4 regions of the Pseudoalteromonas sp. Angola-4 genome follow, and region 2 is predicted to be linked to each of the others. Evidence: predicted binding sites of a transcription regulator. Region 2 holds the regulator's gene; each other region holds the start of a gene.
What was found. Region 2 encodes sigma-54, which starts transcription at its own class of promoters, with help from an activator protein. Its sites were predicted from a motif close to GTTGGCACGNNNNTNGNNT; they were not measured.
Positions count from the first base shown of each region.

Region 1 (4,869 bases), on a different contig from region 2:
TCTCTTATCCTTACGCTACCGTGATATACTAACATACTGTGTTGTACTTGCAGCGTTTTTATTAAACACTTTTTATCTAGGAACCCCATTAATGCATGAACTGGTAGCTATATTTATTTTCTTTTTTGCGGTGATAGACCCTATAGGTACAGTGCCTGTATTTATTGCTGTGACACGTGGGGAAGATGAAAAGTTTAAACGAAAAGTTGTTTTTAAAGCCGTGGGTGTATCCGCTGTGGTTTTACTCTTTTTTGTTATTGCCGGTGAGCAGCTATTAAATGCAATTGAAATACCGCTGTCGGCGTTTCAAATAGCGGGGGGCATAGTCCTGCTTATTTTTGCGCTTTCAATGATTTTTGGTGAAAGTAAGCCCGAGTCTGAGATTAAAAGTGTGCGCGACAGCACAGAAACCGCTATTTTTCCGCTAGCCATTCCCTCTATAGCAAGCCCAGGCGCCATGCTTGGCGCAGTACTGATGACCCGCAACGAAGAATACACGTGGGTTGAGCAAGTTACTACATCGTCGATGATGTTGGTTGTGTTAGTTGTTGTGCTTGTGCTGTTGTTACTCGCAAATCATGTGCATAAATTAATAGGCGACAGTGGCGCAAGTATTATAAGTAGAATCATGGGGTTAATTTTAAGCTCTGTGGCAGTTACAAATATACTCAACGGTATCGCGCATTATTTTGGTTTACAAATATACAGCTAACATTGATGCTAATTAGGCTTTTGTGTAAAATACAGCGCCTTTTTATGGGCGCATTTACTTATAATCCCCGAGGCTTTTACATTGCAAAAACGCATATTAGATAATCCAACGTTAAACAGACGTTTTTCTGTTGCACCCATGCTTGATTGGACTGATCGTCATTGTCGCACTTTTCATCGTAAGATGACTAAGCACGCTGTTTTATACACTGAGATGATCACCACGGGTGCGATTTTATTTGGTCGCGGCGATTACCTACACTTTAATCAGCACGAGGGGCCGGTTGCTTTGCAGCTGGGGGGTTCTGATCCCGAGGCGCTAGCAAAGTGTGCAAAGCTTGCCGGTGAGCGCGGTTACGATGAGATTAACTTAAATGTAGGCTGCCCTTCAGATAGAGTACAAAACGGGCGCTTTGGTGCATGCCTAATGGCCGAGCCTGAGCTGGTTGCACAGTGTGTTGCGGCAATGAAAAGTGAAGTTAGTATACCTGTTACGGTAAAAACACGCATCGGTATTGATGAGCAAGACTCGTATGAATTTTTATGCGCATTAATTGAAGCCAGCCATAAAGTTGGCTGTGATGACTTTATTATTCATGCCCGTAAAGCGTGGTTAAATGGTTTAAGCCCTAAAGAAAATCGTGAAGTACCGCCTCTTGATTACCCACGCGTTTACCAACTAAAAAAAGACTACCCACAGCTCGATTTAAGCATTAATGGCGGCGTTAAAACAATTGAAGAAAGCCTAGCGCATTTAGCGCATATAGACGGCGTTATGATTGGTCGCGAAGCATATAGTAATCCATTTATACTTAATGAGGTGGATGAAAAGATTTACGGTGAGGTGGCTAATACTCAGACTCGTCACGATGTGGTGCGCGCTATGTATGATTACATAGAAGAGGAAATGCGTTTAGGTGCTAACTTTTGGCATATAGCACGCCATATGCTGGGGATTTTTCAGGGGCAGCCAGGGGCGCGCGGATTTAGACGTCACCTTTCAGAAAACGGTCACGGTAAACAGGCTGATTTGTCGGTAATGGATAAAGCATTAAGTTTTGTGCCTGAGTAATACTAAAGCGCTGAGCAGTTATAAAAAAACCACTTTTTAAAGTGGTTTTTTTATAACTAAAATTTAGTCAAAAGATAAATAAATTAGTGATTTTCGCTTATTAACATTCAGTTTTTAGTCAGTTTAAAATAACTTATTAGCTGTCTAACTAATTGAATTTAAATGCTTATAAATAACTTTTTGTTACTTGGCATAACTCTTGGAATCCTGTTGTTGTTATCAATTAAAAACAACAGGACAAAACAATGAGTATATTTAATCGCGTAAATGATGTTATCCAATCCAATATTGCTGCCATGCTGGATAAAGCAGAAGACCCAGAAAAACTCCTCAACCTTATGCTAAGTGAAATGCAAGAAGCGCTTAACGAATGTAGAAGCACGGCCGCAGCCTTGCTGTGCGAAGAAAAAACGCTTAAACGCCAAATTGCACAAAAACAAAAAGACTTAACTTTGTGGCAAACAAAAGCTGAGCTGGCAGTTGCTAAAAACCGTGACGATTTAGCCAAGTCTGCGTTAGTAGAAAAACAGCGAGTAGATGAGCAAATTGCAGCAAAAAACACTCAGCTAAATACTCTAAAAGAGTCGATAGAGAAAATTACGGCAGATTGTGAGCGTTTACAGCAAAAAATGGCGCAAGCTAAAAGCAAACAAGCTCAATTAATAAAACGCCACGATATTGTTGCTGCACGTGAAAAAGTGAACATGCAATTACACAGTGACAAGGTCGCAAATGCTTTGTCTCGCTTTGAAATGATAGAGCAAAAAGTGGAAGGCATAGAAGCACAGGTTGATGCTTATGAACTTACAAATACAGCGCAATCAACCGCTGAGCAAATTGAGTCTTTAGTTAAAAATGAAAAAATAGATGCAGAGCTGGCTCGTTTAAAAGCCAGTGTTAAGCAAAGTAATACCAATACAACTGCGCGAAGCGCTTAAGGAGTAGAGTATGAATAACTTTAAAACACAGCGTGGTTGGTACAAAGATTCACTGAATAAAAAAATATCGGGCGTATGCAGTGGATTAGCGCGTCGCCTTGATTTTCCAGTGTGGTCAACACGCTTAGTAACAATTTTATTATTTATAAGTTTTCCGTTTGCAGTGGCGCTTGGTTATTTGATTGCTCACTGCTGCCTTAAAGAGCGTGCGTATTAGGAGAGGGATATGAAAACCTTAGCAATATGTGTTGTCGTATATGTGTTACTTTTTACTGATACTGTGTCGCTAATACATTTTGATTCATGGCAGTTCCCACTGTGGATTGCAGATATGAGCTGGGTAGGACTGGAGTTGGCTGGCGTATTAGTCGCTATTATTGCAGTGGTAGCCGTAATGGCTTTAGTGACCATGGGGTTAATAGGCGCAGGGATTGTCGCGCTGGTTGGCACCATTTTGGCACTGTTATTTGGTTCAGTGATGATAGCCTGGCCATTATTATTTGTAGCTGTACTGTGCTGGTTGGTGCTCGATAACAAAAAAGTAACCTCTTAAGCCTTAATTTAACTGACTATTATTAGTTAACTATGTTAAATTTAAAGTGAAATTTTATGCTTTCACAAGGAATAAAGCGATGATGAAGCAGTGCTTTTTTATGGCCTCGGCGTTAATGATTAATGTGTTTTCGTCATCGGTTGCTGCACATGCTGGGCACAGCCACGATACAGACGAAGCTAAGCTTGAAGTAAGCCATGCACAAGTAAGGGCGTTTTTGCCTGGTAGTAAGTCGAGTGTTGGCTATTTAACAATTTCTAACCACGGTGGTGGTGTTGCTAAATTAACTAAAGCAACCATCGAAGGTTTAGGCCGTGTAGAAATACATGAGCACAAACATGTCAATGGCATGATGAAAATGCAGCAGGTTAAAGCCGTTACTATTAAGGGTCATGAAAGCCTAAGCTTTGAGCCTGGTGGTTACCATTTAATGGTATTTGATCCACAAGAGCCACTAAAAGTAGGGCAAGAACGTAAACTCACGCTATATTTTAGTGACGGTAACCGCTTGTTTACTAATGCTCAAGTGGTTTCGCTTGAAGCGCAAGCTGCGCATTCAAAGCCATCTAAAAAACAACACGCTCATCACTAGGAGGATAAATGTCGCAACATAAAGGAAAAATAGCTGGTGCCTTGGTGGTACTACTTATTATTTTTTACGCTATTGCAGTTTATTGGAGCATTGAGCCGGCACGTTTTAACGTAGTAACTAATGCAAAAGAAACCGCGCAAGCACGCAACGAAAAAATGGTAACAGGCTATACAACCACCTCAACGCTTATTACCGTTGCTAGCACATTACTTGATAAGCAAGGTGGATATTTATCAAACGATGTGATGCCGCCAAGTGTGATAATGGATGACATGCCTGCGTGGGAATATGGCGCGCTTGAAATGGTGCGTGATTTAGCGCTATCAATGCGTAAAGACTTTAGCCGTTCACAGTCGCAATCTACCGAACATGAAGCCCTTAAAAAAGCGCAGCCGCAATTTAATATTAGCTCTGAAGCATGGGCATGGCCAAGTGCCGAGGGAGAGTACCAAAAGGGAATAGACTACCTTCTTGTGTACCGCTCACAAATTGCTAACGAGCATGAGCGCGATAGCCAATTTTATTCACGTGCAGATAATCTTCGTAGCTGGTTAAAAGAAGCCGAAAAGCGTTTAGGCAGTTTAAGTCAGCGTTTAAGTGCAAGTGTTGGCCAAGACAAAGTAAATACCGATTTAGCCGGTAATTCTTCAAACACGCAAGCGACCTACACACCACTTCAGCAACAAGTAAGAACGTCGTGGTGGGAAATAGACGACGTGTTTTATGAGTCGCGCGGTGCAACGTGGGCGTTATTACACTTTTTACAAGCGGTTGAGTATGACTTTGCTGATGTATTAGAAAAGAAAAATGCACGTGTAAGCTTACAGCAAATTATACGTGAGCTTGAGGCAACACAAGAAACCGTGTGGAGCCCAATTATATTAAACGGGAATGGTTTTGGCTTTGTGGCAAATCATTCTTTAGTTATGGCAAATTATATTTCAAGAGCCAATGCGGCTTTAATCGAACTTAGCGAACTACTAGCTCAAGGATAAAAAATGAA
Region 1 is NZ_JAQREK010000017.1:16,147-21,015, forward strand. It holds gene PSH48_RS16710 (MarC family protein) at 92-712, shown strand; gene dusA (tRNA dihydrouridine(20/20a) synthase DusA) at 794-1,783, shown strand; gene PSH48_RS16720 (PspA/IM30 family protein) at 2,029-2,721, shown strand; gene PSH48_RS16725 (PspC domain-containing protein) at 2,732-2,938, shown strand; gene PSH48_RS16730 (hypothetical protein) at 2,948-3,274, shown strand; gene PSH48_RS16735 (copper chaperone PCu(A)C) at 3,354-3,866, shown strand; gene PSH48_RS16740 (DUF2333 family protein) at 3,875-4,861, shown strand; gene PSH48_RS16745 (TIGR04219 family outer membrane beta-barrel protein) at 4,865-4,869, shown strand, end outside.
Region 1: a site for sigma-54 is predicted at 1,970-1,988, ahead of PSH48_RS16720 (PspA/IM30 family protein). Genes of this name have one in related genera too.

Region 2 (4,869 bases):
TGCAAAGCCCGATTACACCGCTATAGAGCTTAAGCAAACAGCCTATGACGAGCAAGGCAAAATAAGCCATAAAGTCACAGCGGCTAAAATGGAGCTGTACCAACAGCTTGGTTTTACATTTTTTGAAAAACCTATTTTTACTTTATATAACGAAAAACAAACATGGCGAATAAATGCAGACGAAGCAACGCTTTACGAAGATAAACAACTTATTTTAGAAGGCAATGTGGTTGCTAAAAATTTAGTTGATAACGCCATGATAGATAACATCAATGCCGATAACATCGAAGTCGACATTAAAGCGTTAACAATGCGCTCTGAGCAGCCAGTGGTTGTCACTGGGCCTAATTTAAAAATTGTCGGTAAAGGCCTTGAAGCCGATTTAAAAACCGAAGTAATAAAACTAATTAACCATACGCGAACAATATATTATGACCAATAAACTCACTAAAATACTTATTATCCCATCGCTAATGCTTGCATTTAGCGCCTCTGCTGCTGAGCCTGCCGCTCAACCGCCAGCAAATCAAATTTCTATTAGTGCAGACCGTCAAGAAGGCCAACTTAAAGAAAACGTAGGTATTTTTGAAAAGAACGTCGAAATTGTGCATGGTAATCGCAAAATTACAGCCGACCGACTCGAAGTACATAAACGTGAAGACTTAGGGGATAACAAACAACTCCTTATTGCCACTGGCAGCCCAGCCTACTTCGAAGAAAAACAAGACGACGGTACCGTAATGAGTGCCAGCGCAAACGAAGTACGTTACGACGTAGCAAAGCGCTTTTTAACGCTTGTTGGCGATGCTGAAGTCGCACAAGCCGGTCAAAAAATTAATGCTAAAAGTATTACCTACGACATGCAGCAGCAGCTTATTAGCGCAGAAAAAGACGAAAACTCTACGGATCGTGTCCACACAATTTTAGTGCCTGTTGAAGCAAAAATTAAAGAAAAAACAGGTAACGAAGGTCAACCATGAGCACCTTAAAAGCAAAACTATTAGCAAAAAGCTATAAAGGCCGCCAAGTTGTAAAAAATGTAGGCCTTGAGGTAGAAGCCGGCAGCATTGTTGGCTTATTGGGCCCTAATGGCGCAGGTAAAACCACCACCTTTTACATGATTGTAGGATTAGTACCTAGCGACAAAGGTAAAATTTCTATTGATGATAACGACATTACGTTATTACCTATGCACAGCCGCGCCCGTTTAGGCATTGGCTATTTGCCGCAAGAGTCATCAATATTTAGAAAGCTGACAGTTTATCAAAACTTAATGGCTATTTTAGAAACGCGTAAAGAGCTCAATAAAGCCGCGCGAGAAGAAACGCTTAACAACTTACTTGATGAATTCAGTATTCAGCATATTCGCGATAGCCAAGGTATGGCGCTTTCTGGTGGTGAACGCCGCCGTGTAGAAATTGCCAGAGCACTGGCAGCAAACCCTAAATTTATTTTATTGGATGAGCCTTTTGCTGGTGTTGATCCGATTTCAGTGTTAGATATAAAGAAAATAATAGAACATCTTAAAAACCGTGGCATTGGCGTATTAATTACCGATCACAATGTAAGAGAAACCCTTGATGTTTGTGAAAAAGCCTACATTGTTTCTCATGGGGAGCTAATTGCATCTGGCACCCCAGAACACGTATTAAATGACAAAACTGTACGCGATGTTTATTTAGGCGAGCAATTTAGGCTGTAACATTTAAGCCACACCTACAAGCATCTGCTAATATTAATTATAACAACATAAAAGGATTGTTAGAGATACATGAGGCAATCATTACAGCTGCGCATGGGCCAGCAACTTACAATGACTCCACAATTGCAACAAGCGATTCGCTTGCTGCAGCTCAGTACATTGGATCTCCAGCAAGAAATACAAGAAGCACTTGATAGCAACCCGCTATTAGAAGTAGAAGAGCAAGATTACACGGAAGAGTCGGCTGGAAAAAATGAACAAAAAGCAGATACGGATGATGTAACCGTAAGCGCATCGGCTGACGGTACAACCAGCGAGTACGAGCAAGACAGTGGCGAAGCTTTAAATAAAGACACCGTTAGCGATGATATGGCAATGGATGTAACCTGGGATGAGTACATGAGCGCAGCCCCTGCGGCATCCTCAGGCCCAATGCCGGAAGATGAGTCTATTTATCAAGGTGCCTCTACTGAAACGCTACATGAGTATTTAATGTGGCAGCTTCAGCTTACTCCTTTTAGCCCAACTGACGAAGCCATTGCTATTGCCATTGTAGAAGCTGTAGATGACTCGGGTATTTTAACGCTAAGTTGCGAAGAGATTTTAGAGAGCTTTAACCAAGAAAACGATGACGAAGTTGAAGTTGAACTTGATGAAATAGAAGCCGTTTTAAAGCGTATTCAGTTATTTGACCCTGTAGGTATAGCCGCGCGCAGTTTACAAGAGTGCTTGTGTATTCAGCTAAACCAGTTTGATAAAGACACCCCTTTTATAGAACAAACTAAAATGATCTTAACCGATCACATTGATCTATTAGCGGCACGCGACTATCGTACATTAATGAAAAAGACTAAGCTTAAAGAAGACGAGCTTAAAGAGGTCATGACCCTAATACATACCCTCAACCCAAAACCTGCAGATACAATAGTAAGGGAAGAGTCGGAGTATGTGATACCAGATGTGTCGGTTAAAAAAATAAAAGGCCGCTGGGTGGTAGAGCTAAACCCAGATAGCATGCCAAAAATACGCGTAAATAGTCAGTACGCGGCTATGTCACGTACCGTAAAATCAAGTGGTGATAGCCAGTTTATTCGCTCTCACTTACAAGAAGCTAAATGGTTTATAAAAAGCCTTGAAAGCAGAAACGACACGCTGCTTAAGGTAACAAACTGTATTGTAAAACAGCAACAGGCATTTTTTGAACATGGCCCCGAAGCCATGAAGCCAATGGTTTTAAACGATGTTGCTGAAATGGTAGAAATGCATGAATCGACAATTTCGCGTGTTACTACGCAAAAATATATGCATACACCACGTGGTATATTTGAGCTTAAGTATTTTTTCTCAAGCCACGTAAGCACTGAAAATGGCGGCGAGTGTTCATCAACCGCAATACGTGCCCTAATTAAAAAGCTAATTGCCGCGGAAAACTCAGCTAAACCATTGAGTGATAGTAAAATTGCGGATATATTGGCAGAGCAAGGAATTAAAGTAGCTAGACGCACAATAGCAAAATACCGTGAATCGCTAGCTATTCCACCGTCAAATCAGAGAAAGAGTTTGATATAAGACGTAAAAAACAAAGAGGAAATGCTTATGCAACTAAACCTAACTGGTCGTCACGTAGAAGTAACTGATTCACTTAGAGACTATGTAAATAATAAATTTGCAAAGCTAGAAAGGCACTCAGATCATATTAGCAATGTGCATGTCATTCTCGATGTAGAAAAACTCAACCAAAAAGCAGAAGCGACTATTCATGTAAGTGGCGCAGATTTATTTGCCTCAACAGAGCACCAAGATATGTATGCCGCTATAGACTCGTTGATTGACAAGCTCGATCGTCAAGTCATAAAACATAAAGAGAAGCTTGCTAGACACTAATATTATGAAATTAAGTACATTAGTATGCCAGGACTGCAGCAAAGCTGCGGTCCTTTTTAGTAGTAAAAAAAGAATTTTAGAGTTTATCAGTGAGCTTGCTCATGAAAAGCTCCCCTACTTACCACAACAAGATATTCTTAATGCGCTGGCAAGCAGAGAAAAGCTAGGCAGTACTGGTATTGGCCGGGGTATCGCCATTCCTCATGGCAGAATGGGTGGCGTAGAAGAGCCGCTGGCTTTAGTACTTGTTAGCGACACTCCTGTTAACTTTGATGCTATTGATAACTGCCCTGTTGATATTTTTGTTGCACTCATCGTACCAGATGGCGATAACCAACAGCACCTAAAGACTCTGGCAACCATAGCTGATAAACTGAGCAACAAAGAATTTTGTAAACAGCTGCGTAGTGCTAAAACCGATGCAGAGCTGTATCAAGTAATTGTTGATCAATCGTAGTAAATACTAAGGGCTATAAATGGAGTTAATTATCATAAGCGGCCGTTCTGGTTCAGGTAAGTCGGTTGCTTTACGCGTGGTTGAAGATTTAGGCTATTATTGCGTAGATAATATTCCGGTCAACCTACTGCCCTCTTTAGTGCGAAGTGTTTCAGATAACTATGACAAAATAGCCGTTAGCATAGATGTTCGTAATATTCCCAAAGAACAAGACGAATTTAACGATATTCTCGAGTACCTTCCTGACTTTGCTAAACCCACACTGTTTTATTTAGATAGTGATGATCAAACACTGATCAAACGTTTTTCAGAAACACGCAGATTACACCCTTTATCCATCGATTCACTGCCGCTTGATTTAGCAATAAAAAAAGAAAAAGAACTGCTTGATGTACTCGTAACGCGCGCTGACTTTATGCTAGATACCACCGATTTAAGTGTGCACCAATTAGCAGAGTCAATTCGCGAAAAAATACTGGGTAAAAAAGATAAGCAACTTATTGTAACGTTTGAATCGTTTGGCTTTAAACACGGCATACCTAAAGAAGCTGATTATGTTTTTGATGCTCGCTTTTTGCCAAACCCCCACTGGGAGCCTGAACTCAAACCGCTTACGGGCCTTGATCAACCAGTAAAAGATTTTTTGGCAAATCACAGCATAGTGCAAAAATTCACTTGGCAAATTCAAACCTTTGTACAAACTTGGTTGCCACACTTAGAGCGTAATAACCGTAGTTACCTCACTATTGCAATTGGCTGTACTGGTGGTCAACACCGCTCGGTTTATTTAGCGCAAGCCATTGGTGAGAGCTTTGCTATGACGCAT
Region 2 is NZ_JAQREK010000009.1:61,894-66,762, reverse strand. It holds gene lptC (LPS export ABC transporter periplasmic protein LptC) at 1-442, shown strand, start outside; gene lptA (lipopolysaccharide transport periplasmic protein LptA) at 432-980, shown strand; gene lptB (LPS export ABC transporter ATP-binding protein) at 977-1,702, shown strand; gene PSH48_RS11850 (RNA polymerase factor sigma-54) at 1,772-3,271, shown strand; gene hpf (ribosome hibernation promoting factor) at 3,299-3,586, shown strand; gene PSH48_RS11840 (PTS sugar transporter subunit IIA) at 3,591-4,043, shown strand; gene rapZ (RNase adapter RapZ) at 4,063-4,869, shown strand, end outside.

Region 3 (4,869 bases), on a different contig from region 2:
ACGTAAATTCATCTATCATTGTTTGATTAAATTGCATGTGTTCACCTTTTTATAATTGTGTGTTTAAGTCAGTGTTGTTTAACGCTATTACTTACCCTAGCATGTTTTTTAATCGTGTGTACTATTTTTAAACTATCAAAATTCGAGGTCGCTCATGCGCCATATTATGGTTTTATTTATTTTTTTAATTGCGTTCACTTTGGCCCCTAGCAGTTATGCAAAAACAGTCAAAACGCATTCTCTTATTGACGCTAATGAGATTATTAATAAGGGTGATATTTGTTGGTACGACAACAAACGTTATAGTGAAGGCGCGCTGGTGCAAGTACATTCTTTTACCTTAGTGTGCGCTGCTAATAACCCGCAGCATAATAACAGTGAGCTAATTTGGCTAAAATTAGATAAAAAAGGCAATATTGTTTATCCCACAAAGCCTAAAACCATTACGGTCAATTAGCGCTAAAAGAGGATTTACGCTACAATGCGCACAGTTTAAATAAGTAGTATGGCTATGGATAATCAACCAAAAAATCCTCTTCATGGGGTAACGTTAGAACAAATTTTAGTAGAGCTTGAGCAGCGCTTAGGGTTTAAAGCCATGGGCGAGCAAGTAAACATTAAATGTTTTACCGACTCACCGAGTATTAAATCAAGCTTAAAATTTTTGCGTAAAACCCCTTGGGCTCGCGATAAAGTTGAAGCTCTCTACTTACATACGTTAAGTAACAAACCGCTGCGTAAACCCAAAAGCGCTCAGCGCCCTAAGCCTGCCAGCCAAAGCGATAGCAGTGGTTTTGTTTGGCCAAGCATTAAAAAGTAACACACAAAAATGCACGTCAAATACGTGCATTTTGTATTTTATAGCTCCTTACTAATTACTTTTAACGAGGCGGGGTCAACTGTAATAGTAAGCGTATCCGCTGTTTTAATTTCACCATCCAGTACATACTTAATTTCTTCGTCTGCGGTTATCGTTACTTTTTTAGCGTTGGTATGATGCGAGCTAATTGCTAAATGCGTTTGTGTAATACTACTAAACATAAGTTCAGCAATGCTTAACACGCGAGTGGTGTTTTCATCACTAGGTAGCAGCCAATTAATGTCTAATAGGCCATCTTCGTGATCGGGCTGACCACCTCCTTGAGCTAGTAACGTAGTAAATGGCGCAGCATTAGCCACAATAAAGCTATTTGTATTTACCTCCTGCGTTTGATTATCATCAAGGGTGACATAAAGGGTTTGCGCTTTTTGCTCACTAAATGCCTGAAAAAAACCACTTAAATAGGCAAGCTGACCCGATTCGTTTTTTGAGTCTCTATCTGCTTTTTCTACCATTGATTGCTCATAACCAATCCCAGCTAACAACAGCATAAGCTCGTCATTACAATAGGCCGTATCAATTGTTTGGGTTTGCCCATCAATAATAAGATCGCAGGCCTGCTCAACAGGAATGATTTTAGAGCTAATACCCATGAGCACATGCGCTAAGGCATTCGCTGTGCCCATTGGGATAATTCCCAGCTTGCATTGAGTGTTTACCAACACACTTGCTACTTCTGTCACGGTTCCATCGCCGCCACAGGCAATTATTATATCTGGCTTATCGTTAATGGCTTGTTTAGCAAGCTCAATACCGTCTATTTCTTTGGTGGTGGTTAATACTTCTAAATCATAATACGCCGACAACCTAGCCACTATTAAATGCTCTTTGTCTTGCCACATTTTGGTACCCGACACAGGGTTTGCAATAATAACGGCTTTGTTTTTAATAACTAGCTCGCCCTTTTTATGTCGCTTTGCTAAATGACGAAGCTGATGCTTATTAAGATTTGCGGTTTCGCGGGTTTCTTTTATTTGCGCGAGCACTTGGTGAACATCGGCGTTTTTATCTTGACTCAGTAAATACGCTGCCATAACAAATACCGAACGCCCTCTGCCCAGTGCACAGTGAACTACCACGCGGCGGTCTTCTTTAATATGATGATGTATCCAGTTAATGGCTTGGTTTAATTGCGAATGGGTAGGCACACTATGATCAAGCACCGGAATATTTAAATAGCTAATATTTTCTTGTGTAGAGCTCCATTCTAAGCCATCAAACTCACACGTTACATCTAATATTGCCGTTATGCCGTTTTCTTTTAACGTATCAATGTCAGAGGGGAACAATCGGCATGCTAAAAATAAATGGTCGTTAATTTTTTGAATGGGAGGGACTTTATCGTGCTTGCGAGAATACGCATTGTAAATTTGAGCACCCAGTAAAAAAGGCACAAATGCCCAGCGGATATAAAATGGGATGACACCATTTTCACGCTTTCTAAAAATTTTCGCCAAATTAAAAATGTAAGCACCACTGACAAGAATTAACGACAATGCACTCCAGTAAAATACCACTGCAAAATATACCGAGTTAACCTCCCACCCTATAAATATAAAAATTAACGCTAAAATTAAATAACTCGTTGCAGCCCACATATTTTCTCCTTTATTTTTACTGTTTTGGCACATTTTTTTACAGCTGTGTATAAGTGTAGTAGCAATTTGCACGCCAACAAAAGTTGTTTTTTAGGAACAAAAACAACACTAAGTAACTGATATAAAATAAATAAAAGTAGCTAGCTTTAGCTGTATTCGCATATTAGGCGCTTTTTACACAGTAATCGGTCATTTTTTCTCACTACTCAAAGGTAACTGTTTATATTTAAAACTTGTTTCAATGTGTACAGCAGCTAATATAAATGTCAGCTTAAAAGTTTTTGCATCCAATCACTCTTTTCACACGTTTATTGAGAGTGTGTTTATCTTTATTTGTTAAATTTATAACAGCCTGTTTAATCTCTATTTCAAAGCGATTAGGTTGTGCTTAAATAAAACAATTGTTAATTCACTAAGCTCAACACACCTCGGTAATAATAAAAACAACAGGAACCTTATGGAAAACGACAATTTACTTCCCCTTTTGTGTAAAACAGCACAGGGTAACAAAGCCGCGTTTGCTGATTTGTATCAGCAAACAAGCGCAAAGCTTTTTGCGATTAGTTTAAATATGCTTTCAAACCGCGCGCACGCAGAAGAAGTACTGCAAGAGGCATTTATAAAAATTTGGCATAACGCGTCAGAGTACAACTCATCTAAAGGCACAGTTATTAGCTGGATGATAAGCATTGTGAGATACCGCAGCTTAGATGCATTGCGTTATCACAAGGTAAGAAAAGAGCAGGCAATGGGTGACGATGAATACGACGAACAAGCAGTCGATGTTAGCTACGACGAACAAACCAAACTTGTTAATTGTATTGAGCAACTTGATCCCCAACAAAAACAAGCCATTCATTTAGCCTATTACAAAGGGCTAAGCCATGGTGAGTTAGTCAATCACATAGAAACGCCCTTAGGCACAGTTAAAAGCTGGATCAGGCGTGGTTTGCAGCAGTTGCAGAGGTGTTTAACATTATGAATTATAATAAACCAGAATTACTTGATGCTTTAGCAGGGCAGTATGTATTAGGTACTTTAAAAGGCCTGGCACGAAAACGTTTTCAACGCTTAATGCTCAGCTTACCGCAAGCCCGAGAAGCCACTATAATGTGGGAGCAAAATTTAAATGATTTAGCCAGTGCAATTACACCTCAAACACCCAGCGCGCAAGTGTGGCAGAATATTTTAAATACATTAGAACACACCAACCAACCCGTTAAAACGGTGATCAAACCAGCTACATCGCTATGGCGCAATTGGTCATTTATAGCCACAGCTGCCTGTATTATCTTAGCATTTTTGGTTATTCAGCCCACAACTCAGCCCCAATACAGCCAACAAATTGCTTTAGTACAAAATCAAGATAAGCAATCACTGTGGTTTATTAACGTAGATGAGCAAACATTATCGGTTAAAGCCAGTGATAAACTCGTTGCGCAAACCGATAAAGACTACGAGCTGTGGATGATTTTAAAAGGGCAAGACACGCCAATTTCGTTGGGTCTACTGCCTAAAAACGGTGAAAAACAGTTACTCAAAGGCACGCGCTTTAAGGCACAAGACATTGCCCTACTCGCTGTTAGCTTAGAGCCTTTAGGTGGCTCGCCAAACGGCCTACCAACACAAGTACTGTACACGACAGATTTAGTTATTTTATAACTAAATAAACGCGACTGGTTGGTCAAACTTTGTTTGGCCAACCTTTTTATTTACCTTGGGTAACCATTAATATTTGATTAAACTAAAGTAGACTTAATCGCAGTGCGATGCTTATCATATTGTGTGCTCAATACCTGCTGCGTTATTTTAATTGCATACACCCCCTGTAATAAGTATAAAACCAAACCGCTTCAGCCCCTTAACACTCTCTTATCACTTCCTTATCTAAATGCAAAACAGCCTGCTGAAAATTTAATCTTGAACGTTAAACACCCCTTTATTAACAATAATAAAAAATATTTAACTTTTTTGCATCCATTGTGCTTTTTGCTTCGTTATTAGTTATGACTCCAATCAAAACTAAAGGAAAAAGTCATGAAAGCTTTAACTCCATCTATACTCGCAGTAGTAGTATGCAGTACCTTAGTAAGCACCTCTAGCGAGGCATCAAGTCATCGTGAAGCGCCGAACATTAGCCGCTTTCCAACCTTAGACTCTACCGACTTTTACGTATTTAATAGTTATGAAGCAGGCAGAGACGACTACGTTACATTTATTGCCAACTATATTCCTCTACAAGATGCCTACGGCGGCCCTAACTACTTTGCTATGGACCCAGATGCAACCTACAGTATTCATATTGATAACGACGGTGATGCAGTTGAGGATATTACCTTTGCTTTTAATTTTACCAGTATGCTGCCAAACGATAATCAAGGCGTGCAATTA
Region 3 is NZ_JAQREK010000003.1:408,970-413,838, forward strand. It holds gene PSH48_RS06540 (TIGR02647 family protein) at 1-37, opposite strand, end outside; gene PSH48_RS06545 (DUF1496 domain-containing protein) at 155-457, shown strand; gene PSH48_RS06550 (VF530 family DNA-binding protein) at 512-820, shown strand; gene PSH48_RS06555 (diacylglycerol kinase family protein) at 859-2,478, opposite strand; gene PSH48_RS06560 (sigma-70 family RNA polymerase sigma factor) at 2,936-3,460, shown strand; gene PSH48_RS06565 (anti-sigma factor) at 3,457-4,140, shown strand; gene PSH48_RS06570 (DUF4331 domain-containing protein) at 4,516-4,869, shown strand, end outside.
Region 3: a site for sigma-54 is predicted at 2,538-2,556, ahead of PSH48_RS06555 (diacylglycerol kinase family protein). Genes of this name have one in related genera too.

Region 4 (4,869 bases), on a different contig from region 2:
ATGTGTACTCGTTACGTAAAGGCGCGGCAGAGGCCATTGAAGCCGTTGCCCATGGCGATGAAAACACATCAAAAGTAGTTGGCCGTGCGATTGCCGATATCAAGCTACCTGCAGGTACAACGATTGGCGCTATTGTACGTAATGACGACGTACTGATTGCCCACGACGACACCGTTATTATGTCTGGTGATCACGTTATTATGTTTTTAATCGATAAAAAGCATATCAACGTAGTAGAAAAGCTATTCCAAGTTAGCGCTATATTCTTATAGTTAAACACAAAAAAGCCGCTGACTAAGGCGGCTTTAGTGGAGTATGTTTTTTAATGCTAGGCAACCCTGCTTAGCAGCTTACTAATTACTGTACTTTTGAAAACTCTTGCTCAGAAATTTCACCATTACCATCAGTATCTAGCTGGTCAAAAATTTTCACTAGCTGTGAATTTACCTGCGCTTCTTGCTTTGAAATTGCACCATCACCATCGGCATCAAACGAGGCAAAGTCGACTGCAGCATACGCCGCTGATGAAGAAGCTAATACGATAACGGCAAGTGCTGTATTTAATGTTTTCATAGTTGTGTCCTAATTAAGAGGAAATCCTTTTCTAAGATCCATGGGTTTAAAAATTAACTAAAAAGTGCTTTTGCCAATGTGCATTATTAAGTTTTAATGCACATTGGATTAGAGCAAACGACTCTTTGCTAAGTGAACATGCGCTGTCCTGCGCTCAATTGGCAAAGATCATCACACCCTAGTATTTAGAGAACTCTTGCTTTGAAAGCTCACCATTTCCATCGGTATCAAGCTCAACAAACTCAGCCATTAAATCCGCATCAACCGATGCTTCAGCTTGGCTAATGGCGCCATTGCCATCTACATCTAGCGTGTCAAAATCAGTCCCTGCAAAGGCAGCAGAAGAAGAGGCAATAGCCATAAATGCGAGTGCTTTATTTAAATGCTTCATAATTTAATCCTTCAATATAAACAAATTAGTTAAGTTCACTACGTGATGTACGCAATCCTTGTAATCCTTTTTCGTAAGCTCCCTTGCCTACTTAGGTTGTCATTGGCAACTCAGGATTGTTACCACACTTTAAGCTTCTGAAAATTCTTCTTTTGATAGCTCACCATCTTGGTCAGTATCTAATTCTGAGAACATGCTCATCAGTTTTGCATCAATTGATGCCTCTGATTTGCTAATCGTGCCGCTGCCATCTACATCTAACGTATCAAAATCGGTTGCTGCAAATGCCGCTGATGATGAAGCAAGGGCGATAAGTGCTAAAGTTTTATTAATGCTTTTCATAATATAATTCCTTCAAGTATATGTGTGCGATTAAGTGTTTTACTTTAAATCACGTTATTGTTCAGTACAGCCAGACTATTACAACTTGAATGCCAAGTTTTAAAAGCTCATTAATTTCAATCAGTTAAAAGAGTGTTTGGCTATTTTTGATAAATTTTCGGGGGTTTTATGTTGCAAACTAGCAACAAAGGGTAAAGCTAAGTTTTTAAATACAATAAAAACAGCTAGTTACATAAGAGAAAAAAGCTACAATTTTCGGCGTAAATTGTAAGGATGAAGATTTATCGAAAAAAGAGACTAAATTTTAGCCATGAGGGGAGCTAACGTATTAAAATAACTGACTCGTAAAACTAGTCTATACTACTGATTTTTATAGAAAATAAAAATTATTTTGTGAAGTTTTAAAAAATATGACTGCCACTCAAATAAAAAATGGCCATTTGTTGCTATTAAGCGAAAGTGCTTATTCTAATGGCAGCTCAAGCATCGCGGGATCGATAAAATGCTCTTTCATAAACGCCTTCATTTCCTCTTCACTGGCTAAAAGCTTAATACCGCAATTAACCCCCGCGGCGTGCGGCTTTACACTGCATATTTCGCCAGTAAATGCTTTATTGTTGGTATCAACCGTCACCGTACATTGCATATCTTTTATATTTTCATCGCTTTGATCGCCGCGTACATCAAACATCACCCCGGTAAGCGAGATATCTTTAATCACCCCTTCAAGTACTCTATCGTCACTGAGCGTTAATTTTGCAGGTAATAAGGTCGGTATGCGTGTTTGCGCGCGCAAAGCAAATAACTGAACTTGTGTAGGGTAATTAATAAAAATGAGCCTAGTAGGATGTGAGGCTATCGACATCACCTGCTGCCTAAATGCTATTACTTGCCCACCACTGCCTTCTATAACCGCTCTTACTACGACCATTACACCGTCACGCAAATAATCATTAGCAGCAGGTAATCGTTTTGAACTTGGGTAATTTAAAATAATAAACTTGTTTTCTAGCAAACCAATAAACTCTGTTTTTACACGTTTACTACTAGTAGGCGTAACGATTTCCAAGTCGACTACTCGCCCTGTTGTTAACTGGTGTAATTTATCTAAATTAGAATGTGGCATGCCTGTTCCTAAGCATCATTTATATATTATTACCCACGCCAAAAGGTCGGCGTAAATAGCACGAGTAAGGTAAATATTTCTAAGCGACCAAATACCATGGCAATCGTTAATAGCCATTTAGCACCATCGCTCACTGCCCCATAGTGCGATGCAACATCACCTAAGCCCGGGCCTAAATTATTTAAACACGCCGCTGTAGCCGAGAACGCGGTAATGTTGTCCATACCGGTTCCCATTAGCGCCAGCATTATAATAATAAACACCAATGCATACGCTGAGAAAAACCCCCATACGGCTTCGACTACTTTATCGGGTAAGGCTTTACGACCCAGCTTAATAGAGTATATAGCGCGTGGGTGCACTAAGCGGTTAAGCTCACGTATGCCTTGTAGGTATAGTAAAAACACGCGTACTACTTTCATACCGCCACCGGTTGAACCTGCACAGCCACCTATAAAGCTCGAAAAAATAAGTAATATAGGCAAAAACAACGGCCATGTGGAAAAGTTGTCAGTAGCAAAACCGGCTGTGGTACTCATAGAAACAGCCTGAAACAAGGCTTGGTCGAGGGTTTCATCGCCATCGGCAAATATTTCGTTAGATGAAAGCACGGTAAAACAAATCACCACCAGCGCTAACTGTATAAGCAAAAACACTTTAAATTCGGGGTCGCGAATGTACACCTGAATATTACGACTTGCTACCGCCGCGTAGTGCAACGAAAAGTTAACCGCAGCAATAATTAAAAAGAATACACAAATAAAATTAATGACAGGGCTGTCGAAGTGCCCTATTGAAGCATCGTAAGTAGAAAACCCGCCAATCGCCACGGTAGAAAACGCATGGCATATGGCATCAAACCACTCCATTCCTGCCGCCCAATATGCCAACATGCACGAAATAGTTAGTGACACATAAATGTACCAAAGGTGCTTTGCGGTATCGGCAATGCGGGGGGTCATTTTTGAATCTTTTACAGGACCTGGGATCTCAGCTCGGTATAACTGCATACCACCGACCCCAAGCATAGGCAGTATAGCAACAGCAAGTACAATGATACCCATACCGCCAAACCACTGTAATTGCTGACGATAAAACAAAACAGACTTAGGCAGGTATTCAATACCGGTAAGTACAGTGGCGCCTGTGGTTGTAAGGCCCGAAAAGGCCTCAAACACCGCATCGGCCATAGATAAGTTAGGCTCTTGTAAAAAAATCAGCGGTAACGATGCAAATGCCCCTAGTACCAGCCAAAACAGGACAACGATTAAAAAGCCTTCGCGCGCTTTTAAGTCGCCGTTTTCATGCCGGTTTGGGTAATAGGCTGTTAAACCAATTACCACACTAAATATAAACGCTAATACAAAAGGAACACCACCACCATCTTTATAAAATAAAGACACCACCGCAGGTGGCACCATGGTAATACTAAACAGCGCAACTAGTTGGCCAAGAATTTTTATGATGGTACGAAATTGCATGTAGCTTATCGCTTTTATTATTAGTAAATATAAGTGTGTAATACCAATCCGCAATAATATTTAATCATTTTCAGGGGCTAAACGTGTCGCTATCTGTGTTAAAAAATTCTCATTTAGAATAACTAAATAGCGAATTTTTTGCCTTGCTATCAACACGTTTATCCATCCTCAAAATAGATCACTTAATTATGCAGATTGGTATAAGTTATTGTCTTACTCTTTGATAGTTAACTCAACTGCGCCATGGCTTAAATCAAAAATATCTTTAATGGCCTGATTAGCTTGGCGACTATCAATAGTAATAACCCATTCAATATTAGCAGTAAATTGTTTTTCTATATTAAGTACTTGATAGTTGGTTTTTAACAACTGCTCTATAGCGCCCTGCATGCTGTATTCACTTTGTCCGACAATCTCGATACTTGGTACTTTTGTTACCGTTTTTAGCTGCGAAAGTGCGTTATTTAGCGATCCGCCATAGGCACGCACTAACCCTCCAGTACCAAGCTTTATACCACCAAAATAACGGGTAACTACTGCAGTAATTTCGCCAAGCCCAGAGCCCACCAGCACATTAAGCATGGGTTTTCCTGCAGTGCCATTTGGCTCGCCATCATCAGAAAAACCATAAACATGGCTGCCACCTGGGTTACCCGCTACGTGGGCCCAACAATTATGACGTGCATCGGGGTACTTTTCTTCAATACTTTTAATAAAGGCTTTAGCTGCATTAAGGTCTGGTGTGTGGGCAATATGCACAATAAAGGTGCTCTTTTTAATTTCTTCTTGATGAAACACATCAGCAGCCGGGTATTTATATTCAGACATAATTAAAGCTCAATTAAAAATGGGGCCAAAAGGCCCCTTTGTATTCGCGTATTTTAGCGCGTATTAGCGAACTCGTCTTTATTAGCTTAGTCGAGCGCTAAATCTCGAGTCATATTTTCTAGGCTGTC
Region 4 is NZ_JAQREK010000022.1:42,209-47,077, reverse strand. It holds gene trkA (Trk system potassium transporter TrkA) at 1-272, shown strand, start outside; gene PSH48_RS18580 (EF-hand domain-containing protein) at 358-573, opposite strand; gene PSH48_RS18575 (calmodulin-like protein) at 752-964, opposite strand; gene PSH48_RS18570 (EF-hand domain-containing protein) at 1,094-1,306, opposite strand; gene PSH48_RS18565 (PilZ domain-containing protein) at 1,770-2,432, opposite strand; gene PSH48_RS18560 (TrkH family potassium uptake protein) at 2,462-3,913, opposite strand; gene PSH48_RS18555 (YigZ family protein) at 4,127-4,741, opposite strand; gene pepQ (Xaa-Pro dipeptidase) at 4,828-4,869, opposite strand, start outside.
Region 4: a site for sigma-54 is predicted at 1,385-1,403, ahead of PSH48_RS18570 (EF-hand domain-containing protein). Genes of this name have one in related genera too.